DNA from 2 places in the Clostridium aquiflavi genome. Region 1 is predicted to be linked to the other one. Evidence: riboswitches for the same ligand, from Rfam matches in the RefSeq annotation. Region 1 holds a riboswitch; the other holds the start of a gene.
What was found. A riboswitch is a leader RNA that binds a small molecule or an ion and turns the genes downstream of it on or off. The one in region 1 is predicted to bind thiamine pyrophosphate.
Positions count from the first base shown of each region.

Region 1 (4,200 bases):
TGAACTAATGTAGCTCCTCCAAGTATTGATTGTTCTACAGCCTCCTCTAAAGTTTCAGTGCTCATTAAATCCCTATCTGTAACAAGATAAATACTATAATCTATTTTATTATTCATAAACTCTCCTCATTTCAATAACATATTTTTAAATTCCACAATTGAATTTATTCCTATACTATCAATTTTCAATTCTCACTTCTCAATTAATCTTTACCCTCGCCTTTTCCTTTATAATATTTTCATTCATCATACTAATAGCATCAATAAGTGAAATGTGGAAAGTTCCCATTCCAATTCCCTTAGATTTTTCATACGCGATTTCACCACTTATACCCATTGTTAAAATTGCACATATGGCTGCTATAAAATAATCATCACTAGCTCCAGCAAAGACCCCGCATAATGCACTACTCATGCATCCTGTCCCAGTAATATTTGCAAGCATTTTATGGCCATTAGATAAAACTACATTTCTTTTTCCATCTGAAATAATATCATCTACTCCTGTAATTGCTACTGTACAATTTAATTTTTTTGCTAACTCTTGTGCTACTATTACTTTTTTATCATTACTCATGTTCATATCACTTTCCGAAGCATCAACACCTTTTGTTTCAGAACTTAATCCGCATATAAATTTGATTTCAGAAATATTTCCCCTAATTATATCTATCTTTACTTCACTTAATATCTTTTCTGCACTTTCATTTCTAAAATTAGCAACACCTGCTCCAACAGGATCAAAAATAACTGGTACATTATTTTTATTAGCACTCTTTCCTGCAAGAATCATAGCTTCAACCATATCATCACTTATAACTCCCATATTCAAAACTACTGCTGATGAAATACTTGCAATTTCTTCAACTTCTTTAACATAATCAGCCATAGTTGGAGAACCACCAACTGCTAAAATCACATTTGCACAATCTGTAGCTGTTATATAATTAGTTATACTATGTACTAATGGTTTTTTTTCCCTAACCTCTGCTAATAAGCTTCCAACCTTATCTAATATTTCATTAATCATTAATTTTACATCTCCTTTTTAATAATAGTGTATTTATTTTAATAAAATTTATAAAAATGATGTGTTGGACCTACACCATTTCCTATTGAAAAACCATTTTCTATTGCACCTGTTATATATTCTTTTGCATTTATAACTGATTCTTTAATATCTAATCCCTTTGCTAAGTTTGCTGCAATTGCTGATGATAAAGTACATCCTGTCCCATGAGTGTGAACTGTATTTATTCTTTTTTGTGGAAGGAAAACAAACTCATCTCCATAAAGCAATAAATCAGTTGCATCATCTTCTAAATGTCCACCTTTAACCAACACATACTTTGGTCCTAATTCTTGTAATTTCTTAGCTGCTTCTTTCATTTCATCTAAATTGCTTATTTTCATTCCTAATATCTCTTCTGCTTCTGGAAGGTTTGGAGTTATTAAAGTTGCTAATGGAAATAATTCTTCAATTAATACCTCTTTAGCATCTGGAGATAATAAATTAAATCCACTTTTCGAAATCATAACTGGATCTAAGACTACCTTAGGTAAATTTTCAATTTTTCTCAAACCTCTTGATATAGCTTTTATAGATTCAATTTTTGAAACCATACCTATCTTTATTGCATCCACAATAATGTCATCAAAAATAACATTTATTTGTGATTCAATAATTTCTGGATTTATATCTTGTATTCCAAAAACCCCCATTGTATTTTGTGCTGTTATTGCTGTAATAACGCTCATTCCATATACCCCATTGGCTGAAAAAGATTTTAAATCAGCTTGAATACCTGCGCCTCCACAACTATCTGATCCTGCTATAGTTAATGCCTTAAACATTTTTCTTCATCCTCTCTTCATTACCTATATTTAACCAAAAAAAATGTAGCCCAAGGGCTACATAATATAAACTATTTTGTCTTATATTTATCCTTCCCTCCGTTGGTACTAGCCAAATCAGGTTATAAGGGTCTAGGAAATCACTTTTTCCAATCTCAGCTGATATATCAGCACCCCTAGTTATTAATTCAATATTTTGTTTTCTATAATATTTAGATTATACCATTAATGTAAAAAAATCAAGAAAATCTATTATAATAAATTAATCTATTCCTCACCAAAAACTTGTTTTTTAAGTCTTAATGCAGTAGGTGTTGTTGCTATTCCGCCCATTGCAGTTTCTCTTAATGCTGGTGGTAAGCTTTTTCCTACCTTGTACATAGCAGTTACAGCTTCATCAAATGGTATTTTAGCTTCAATACCTGCCATAACCATATCTGCAGTGCAAAGTGCTGTTATTGCTCCTTGTGCATTTCTTTTTGCACATGGTATTTCAACTAAACCTGCAACGGGATCACATACTAATCCTAATATATTTTGAAGTATTATAGAACCAGCATCCAAGCTCATCTTTGGAGTTCCACCCATCATTTCTACAACAGCTGCTGCTCCCATGGCTGATGCTGAACCACACTCAGCTTGGCAACCTCCTTCTGCTCCAGATAATGTTGCATTAAGACCTATAATAAGCCCAACTGCTGCTGCCGCTAATAATCCTTTTATAAGTTCATCTTCATTTAATTCAAGAATTTCCCCTGCTGCTAAAATAACAGCTGGAAGTATCCCACATGATCCAGCTGTAGGACATGCTACTATTTTACCCATAGATGCATTTACTTCTGATGAAGCAAGTGCCATTGCCATAGCTATTGTAGTTGCTCTACCAGTCAATGTTTTCTTAGATTTTGAATACTCATATAACTTATGTCCATCTCCACCAATAAGACCACTAACAGAATATACTTCTTTTTCTGTTCCTTCCTTTGCTGCAGCTATCATAACATTTAAATTTTTTCTCATTTTTTCTATTACTTCTTCTCTTGTCAACCCTTTTTCTTCAACTTCACATCTTATAGCATATTCACTTAAAGATATATTATTTTCCTTACAAATTTTTAATAGCTCTTCCCCTGTTCTTGCAAGCATTTTTACTCACCTTCCTTTGCTGGACTTATTGAAATAATCCTATTTACTAACTCTAACTTTTCTATTTCGTTTATAGCTTTTTCACTAACTTTGTTATCCATTTCAAAAATCATTGTAGCATCTTTACCTTTATGGTTTCTAAAAACTTTCATAAAAGCTACATTTATATTTTCCTTTGATAAAATACTAGTTACACTATGTATAACTCCTGGTAAATCTCTTTGAGAAACTATTAACGTTTCATAATTTCCAGTAAACTCAACTGGATTACCATTAACTTCAGAAATTTGAATATTTCCACCACCAATAGATGATCCAACAACTTCACAATATGTATCCTTTACTGTATTCATTAAAAATTTAACTGTATTAGGATGTACATCACCTAAATCAGCTTCTTTAAATGAAAAATTCATTCCTCTTTCTCTTGCTATTTCCATAGAATCTCTAAGTCTTTCATCACTTGGTTCCATGCCTAAAATACCTGCAACTAAAGCCCTATCTGTTCCATGCCCTTTATATGTTTTACCAAAAGAACCATGTAATAAGAATGTTACTTCCTTTATTTCATTACCAGCTATTATTCTTGCAATTTTTCCAAGTCTTGCAGCTCCTGCTGTATGAGAACTAGATGGACCTATCATTATTGGTCCTAAAATATCAAAAACACCTAAACTTTTCATAAACATTACTTAGTAAAATATAATAACATTTTACTAAATACCCCCTCTCATTAACATTTTATTTAAAAATTTATTTATAAAAATTAAAATTCAATTTATTATCCATATATAGAATGCATAATTTAATTAATATAGTCAAGGGGTAAGAAAAAAGATATGTTTTTAAATTTAAAACATATCTTATTAAGGTAAGGCACATTCAAATAAATAACTAGTTAGTATGATTGTTATTTATTTTCATATGCCTAATATATTTAATACTCATAGAAACAACTTCCGCCTATAAATTCCCTAAGTATTGAATTCATAGGTACATAACTAGAATCTACTTCTTTAAAGAAATTTAATATAGATTTTAATCTTGCTGCTTCTGTATATACTGGACTATCTTCCTTAACCTTATTTAATTCTTTTAATGCATAAGGTTTTAATAATCCTAATTCATACACTAATGTTGAATTAAACATGACATCAGCTTTATCTTGATAAACAAATATATTATTTTTTTCTCCTTTTTT
Region 1 covers NZ_JAVJAN010000017.1:51,987-56,186, forward strand. Annotated here, with positions in the region: gene thiE (thiamine phosphate synthase) at 1-116, opposite strand, end outside; gene thiM (hydroxyethylthiazole kinase) at 199-1,029, opposite strand; gene thiD (bifunctional hydroxymethylpyrimidine kinase/phosphomethylpyrimidine kinase) at 1,068-1,853, opposite strand; TPP riboswitch at 1,930-2,041, opposite strand; gene sdaAA (L-serine ammonia-lyase, iron-sulfur-dependent, subunit alpha) at 2,121-2,999, opposite strand; gene sdaAB (L-serine ammonia-lyase, iron-sulfur-dependent subunit beta) at 3,002-3,682, opposite strand; gene RGC78_RS07775 (nucleoside kinase) at 3,937-4,200, opposite strand, start outside.

Region 2 (4,200 bases), on a different contig from region 1:
ATGGAGAGGACCTGTAATTACAGGAGTATTAAAGCAAATGTTTATGGAAACTAATTGGGAAGAATTAGATTATTTACTTATAGATATGCCACCAGGAACTGGTGATATAGCTCTTACAGTAATGCAAGAATTCCCTATTACTGAGGTAATAATAGTATCAACTCCACAAGACATGGTATCAATGATTGTTAAAAAGCTAGTTATAATGGCTCAAAAGATAGGAATAAAAATTAGAGGCGTAGTTGAAAATATGGCATATATTACTTGCCCAGACTGCGATAAGAAGATAAGAGTATTTAGTACAAAATCTTCTGATGAACATGCAGAATATTTAGGATTACCTTTAATAGGTGAATTACCTATAAATGTAGAGTTAACAGAGGCTCTAGAAAAAGGTAAAGCAGAAGCTTACGTTATAGATAATGATTTATATTCATTAATATTTGAAGCTTTATATTAATATACATAACTCATCTTTCTTATGGAAATACTATAAATGTAATTTTATAATGAAAGGGTGAGTTTTTTGAAAGCAAAAGTAGATAAAGATACTTGTATAGGATGTGGCTTATGCCCATCAATATGTCCAGAATGTTTTGATATGCAAGACGATGGAAAAGCTGGTTCTATAGTTGAAGAGGTACCAAGTGCATACCAAGATTCTGCAAAAGAAGCAGAAACAAGTTGTCCGGTTAATGCAATCTCAGTAGAATAAAAAAATGTGGTGTTAAAAATTAAATTTTTAACACCACATTTTTTTATATCTATTAATCACATTTAGTATTATATATTACAGAATTTAATTTACTCAGTCCACTTTGCTTATGCATATATCAACACTCTGCTAAAACATAGCCTATTATAAAAATGAAAAATATATTGTTATAATATTTAATCTATGTTGTTACTCTATTATTATCTGATACGACTGAAATTATTCTTGCCATAGGAAGAGCAGCAACTATAACTAAACAAATGACTCCTTCTATTCCGATTATAGGAGCATTTACTGATAGAGAATATAATGCTGGAGACATTCCTTCAGGTGCAAAAGATCCAAAGAAAGCAACTCCAGATATAAAGTGGCATATAAACCTGCCTAACACTGCGAGTGTTACGCCTAAATACTTTTTATTTGGAAAAAATCCAGCGATACCTAAACATAGGAATGGTAATGGATAATCAAATAATACTTGAACAGGATGTAGAATATAAGGATCCATAACTAAAGTGATCATTCCATAAAGGAATCCAGTTAGGAATCCAACTTGTGGTCCATACATAAATGCAATTAGCAAAATAGGAACCATACTACCAAAGGTTATACTTCCGCCTTGTGGAAAATGATAAATTCTAAGAATTTTTAGAATTGTTGCCAATGCTAAGGCTATACCGATTCTAGCAATTAATTGAGGTGTAAATTTAATTTTTTTTGCTTTTACTAATACAACTAGTATAGCAATACACCCTAATAAAGTAATAAGTGATAATGGATTAGAAATAATAGTTTGTACATTTTCGGGCAAATGACTGTACAATTTCGAAATTTGTTTCGCCCAATCGTTAAAAATATTCATAAAAAAAACCTCCTTAATTGTGCTTAGGAGATTGTTAACCAATAAATATAAATTTTTATTATTCAAATAGAACAATAAAATATACTAAAAGACTTTTAGTGTTTATTAGTATAATAAATATATATTAAGCGGTTATACTTTCCTACGCCAGAATTAACTGGATCAGGTTCCGAGGGTTTATGAAATAAATCAAATCTCAGCACAAAGGCTCCCCTAGCACTATAATATATATTTATTTTACCCATATAACTATAGGTAGTCAACTACGTTATATGGGTTATATTTATTGTCTTTATTATAATGAGTGATATAACTTGATGAAACATCATTTAAATGGATTTTAGAACCATTTAATGAATTATTAGGAATATTATTACATGGCACTGTAGAATTAATATTATTTTTATCTATTACAATATCTTCTTTATAAGTTGAATCAATAATAAAGCCTTTCATAAATTAACACCATCCTTTAATAGTATTTTTAGTATTATTTAAATAAATATACATTAATAGAATTAAGGAATTTTGTGATGTTAAATTTAATTACTCTTTCCAGCTGTTCTTATATAGATATAAACACTCTGTAAAAGTATAGTTTAACTAAAAAGTGCCTTGCTTTAAAATATAAACTATTTTAAAACAAGGCACAAAATTAGTAAAGGTCATTATAAATTATTTTAAATACTTCTAAGGATTCTTCGATTTTAGGTTTTAGAAGTTTTTTCTTATGTTCATATTCTATTTTTCCTTTTGGAGTTAAATGATATATTTTTTGAAATTTTTTATTGGGATCATCCCATATTCCAACAATAAGAGCTTCTTTTTCTAACTTTTTTAGTAGGGGGTATATTCCACCAGTACTAGGAATCCATTTGTTATTAGTTCTTATACCTATTTGATTTGAAATTTCATTTCCGTTTGTGGGATTTAATGATAATATATATAAAACATATATAGGCAAAAGACCTTTGGTAAATACTTGCCCTACAGCTTCCTTTTCTTTCTTAACTTTTTTTAATTCAGAAATTTTACTCTTATATTCTTGGTATAATCTTTTTTCTTCATTTTTTATATCATCTATATGAGAAAAATTAAAGTCAGACATATTAATCTACCTTTTCAACAATGAATCCAAAAAGACCAGGTCCAGTATGAACTCCAAGTGCAGGTCCTATACTATACCCTAAATTACATTCTATTACATTATTTAAACTCTTAATATTTTCACATAATGCTTTTGCATCATCCAGTGCATTACCATCCATAACCCAGAATTTACATTTATTATTCTCGGTATAAGATTTAGCGACTTTTAATAATTTTGATGCAGATTGCTTTTTACCACGAGCTTTACAGTAAGTATGGAAGCAACCATTGTTATCTATTGTTATAACAGGCTTTAAGTTAAGAACGTCCCCGATAGTTCCAGCAACTCTACCTATTCTTCCACCTTTTTTTAGATATTCTAAAGTATCTATAGTAAAATATATATCTATATTAGATCTTAGTTTAGGAATTATCTTTACTATCTCATCAAATGATTTTCCTTCTTCAATAAGTTTTGCGGCTTCTAATACTATTACACCTTCTGCCATACTTAAACTTTTTGAATCATATACAAAGGTTTCTATACCTTCAAAGCTTTCACATGCTAATCTCATTGAATTATATGTTCCTGAAAATTCACTTGATAATGTTACTATAATTGCATGTGTATATCCTTCAGCAATTAATTGATTAAGAGTGTTGTTAAGTCTTTCGATACTTGGTAATGATGTTTTTGGAATTTCTCTAGGAAGTAATTCATAAAGAACATCAGAAGTTATTTCCAATTTATCATCATATTCTTTATCAGAAAAGATAATTTTAAAAGGTAATAATTTTATATTATATTTATTTAGGTCCTCAGTACATATATCGGATGCACTGTCAGTTAGTAATGCAATTTTATCCACTAAAAATTCCTCCTAGTAATATATTCTATTTATTAATTATATCACTATTGATAACTATATCAATAGTGATATAGTTATCAATAGTGATAAGTTCTTGTATAATGTTAATTATAAGAAGTCAAATTGAAAACAACCTTAAAATTTAACCAAATATAGAGATAAAAAGATATATTCACTAATAATTAAAAAATATCACCAATAAAACTAAACATTAACGGTATTGCTAACGCATATTTAATCAAGTATAATAGTACAGTATTATTAAAGTACTATATATTGTGTTGTGGAGGTAAGCAAAATGCTATATGTTGTAAAAAGAGATGGAAGAACGGTTGAGTTTAACGGAGAGAAGATTTCTCAAGCGATTAAAGGTGCTGCGCTAGAAATTGGGGTTACTTTAAGAGAAAGCCAAGTTTTGGAAACTGTACAAAAGGTGATTACTTATATAGAAGATACGAAAAAAGAAAAAATTACAGTAGAAGCAATTCAAAATTTGGTTGAGAAAGCTTTAGGTGAAGAGGATAAAAATATAGCTTTTGCATATTCATCATATAGAAGAGAAAGAACAAGAGTAAGAGACATAAAGTCAGATTTAATGAAAGCAATAGAAAAAATAGGTGTTGAAACTGATAGAGATAATGCGAATGTAGGAAACAATTTTAGTT
Region 2 covers NZ_JAVJAN010000006.1:94,146-98,345, forward strand. Annotated here, with positions in the region: gene RGC78_RS03315 (Mrp/NBP35 family ATP-binding protein) at 1-460, shown strand, start outside; gene RGC78_RS03320 (ferredoxin) at 527-715, shown strand; gene thiT (energy-coupled thiamine transporter ThiT) at 897-1,577, opposite strand; TPP riboswitch at 1,700-1,802, opposite strand; gene RGC78_RS03330 (hypothetical protein) at 1,827-2,033, opposite strand; gene RGC78_RS03335 (PadR family transcriptional regulator) at 2,233-2,685, opposite strand; gene RGC78_RS03340 (DegV family protein) at 2,687-3,535, opposite strand; gene RGC78_RS03345 (anaerobic ribonucleoside triphosphate reductase) at 3,834-4,200, shown strand, end outside.
Region 2: it holds a riboswitch for thiamine pyrophosphate, as region 1 does, so the genes downstream of both, thiT (energy-coupled thiamine transporter ThiT) here and thiD (bifunctional hydroxymethylpyrimidine kinase/phosphomethylpyrimidine kinase) in region 1, are expected to answer to the same signal.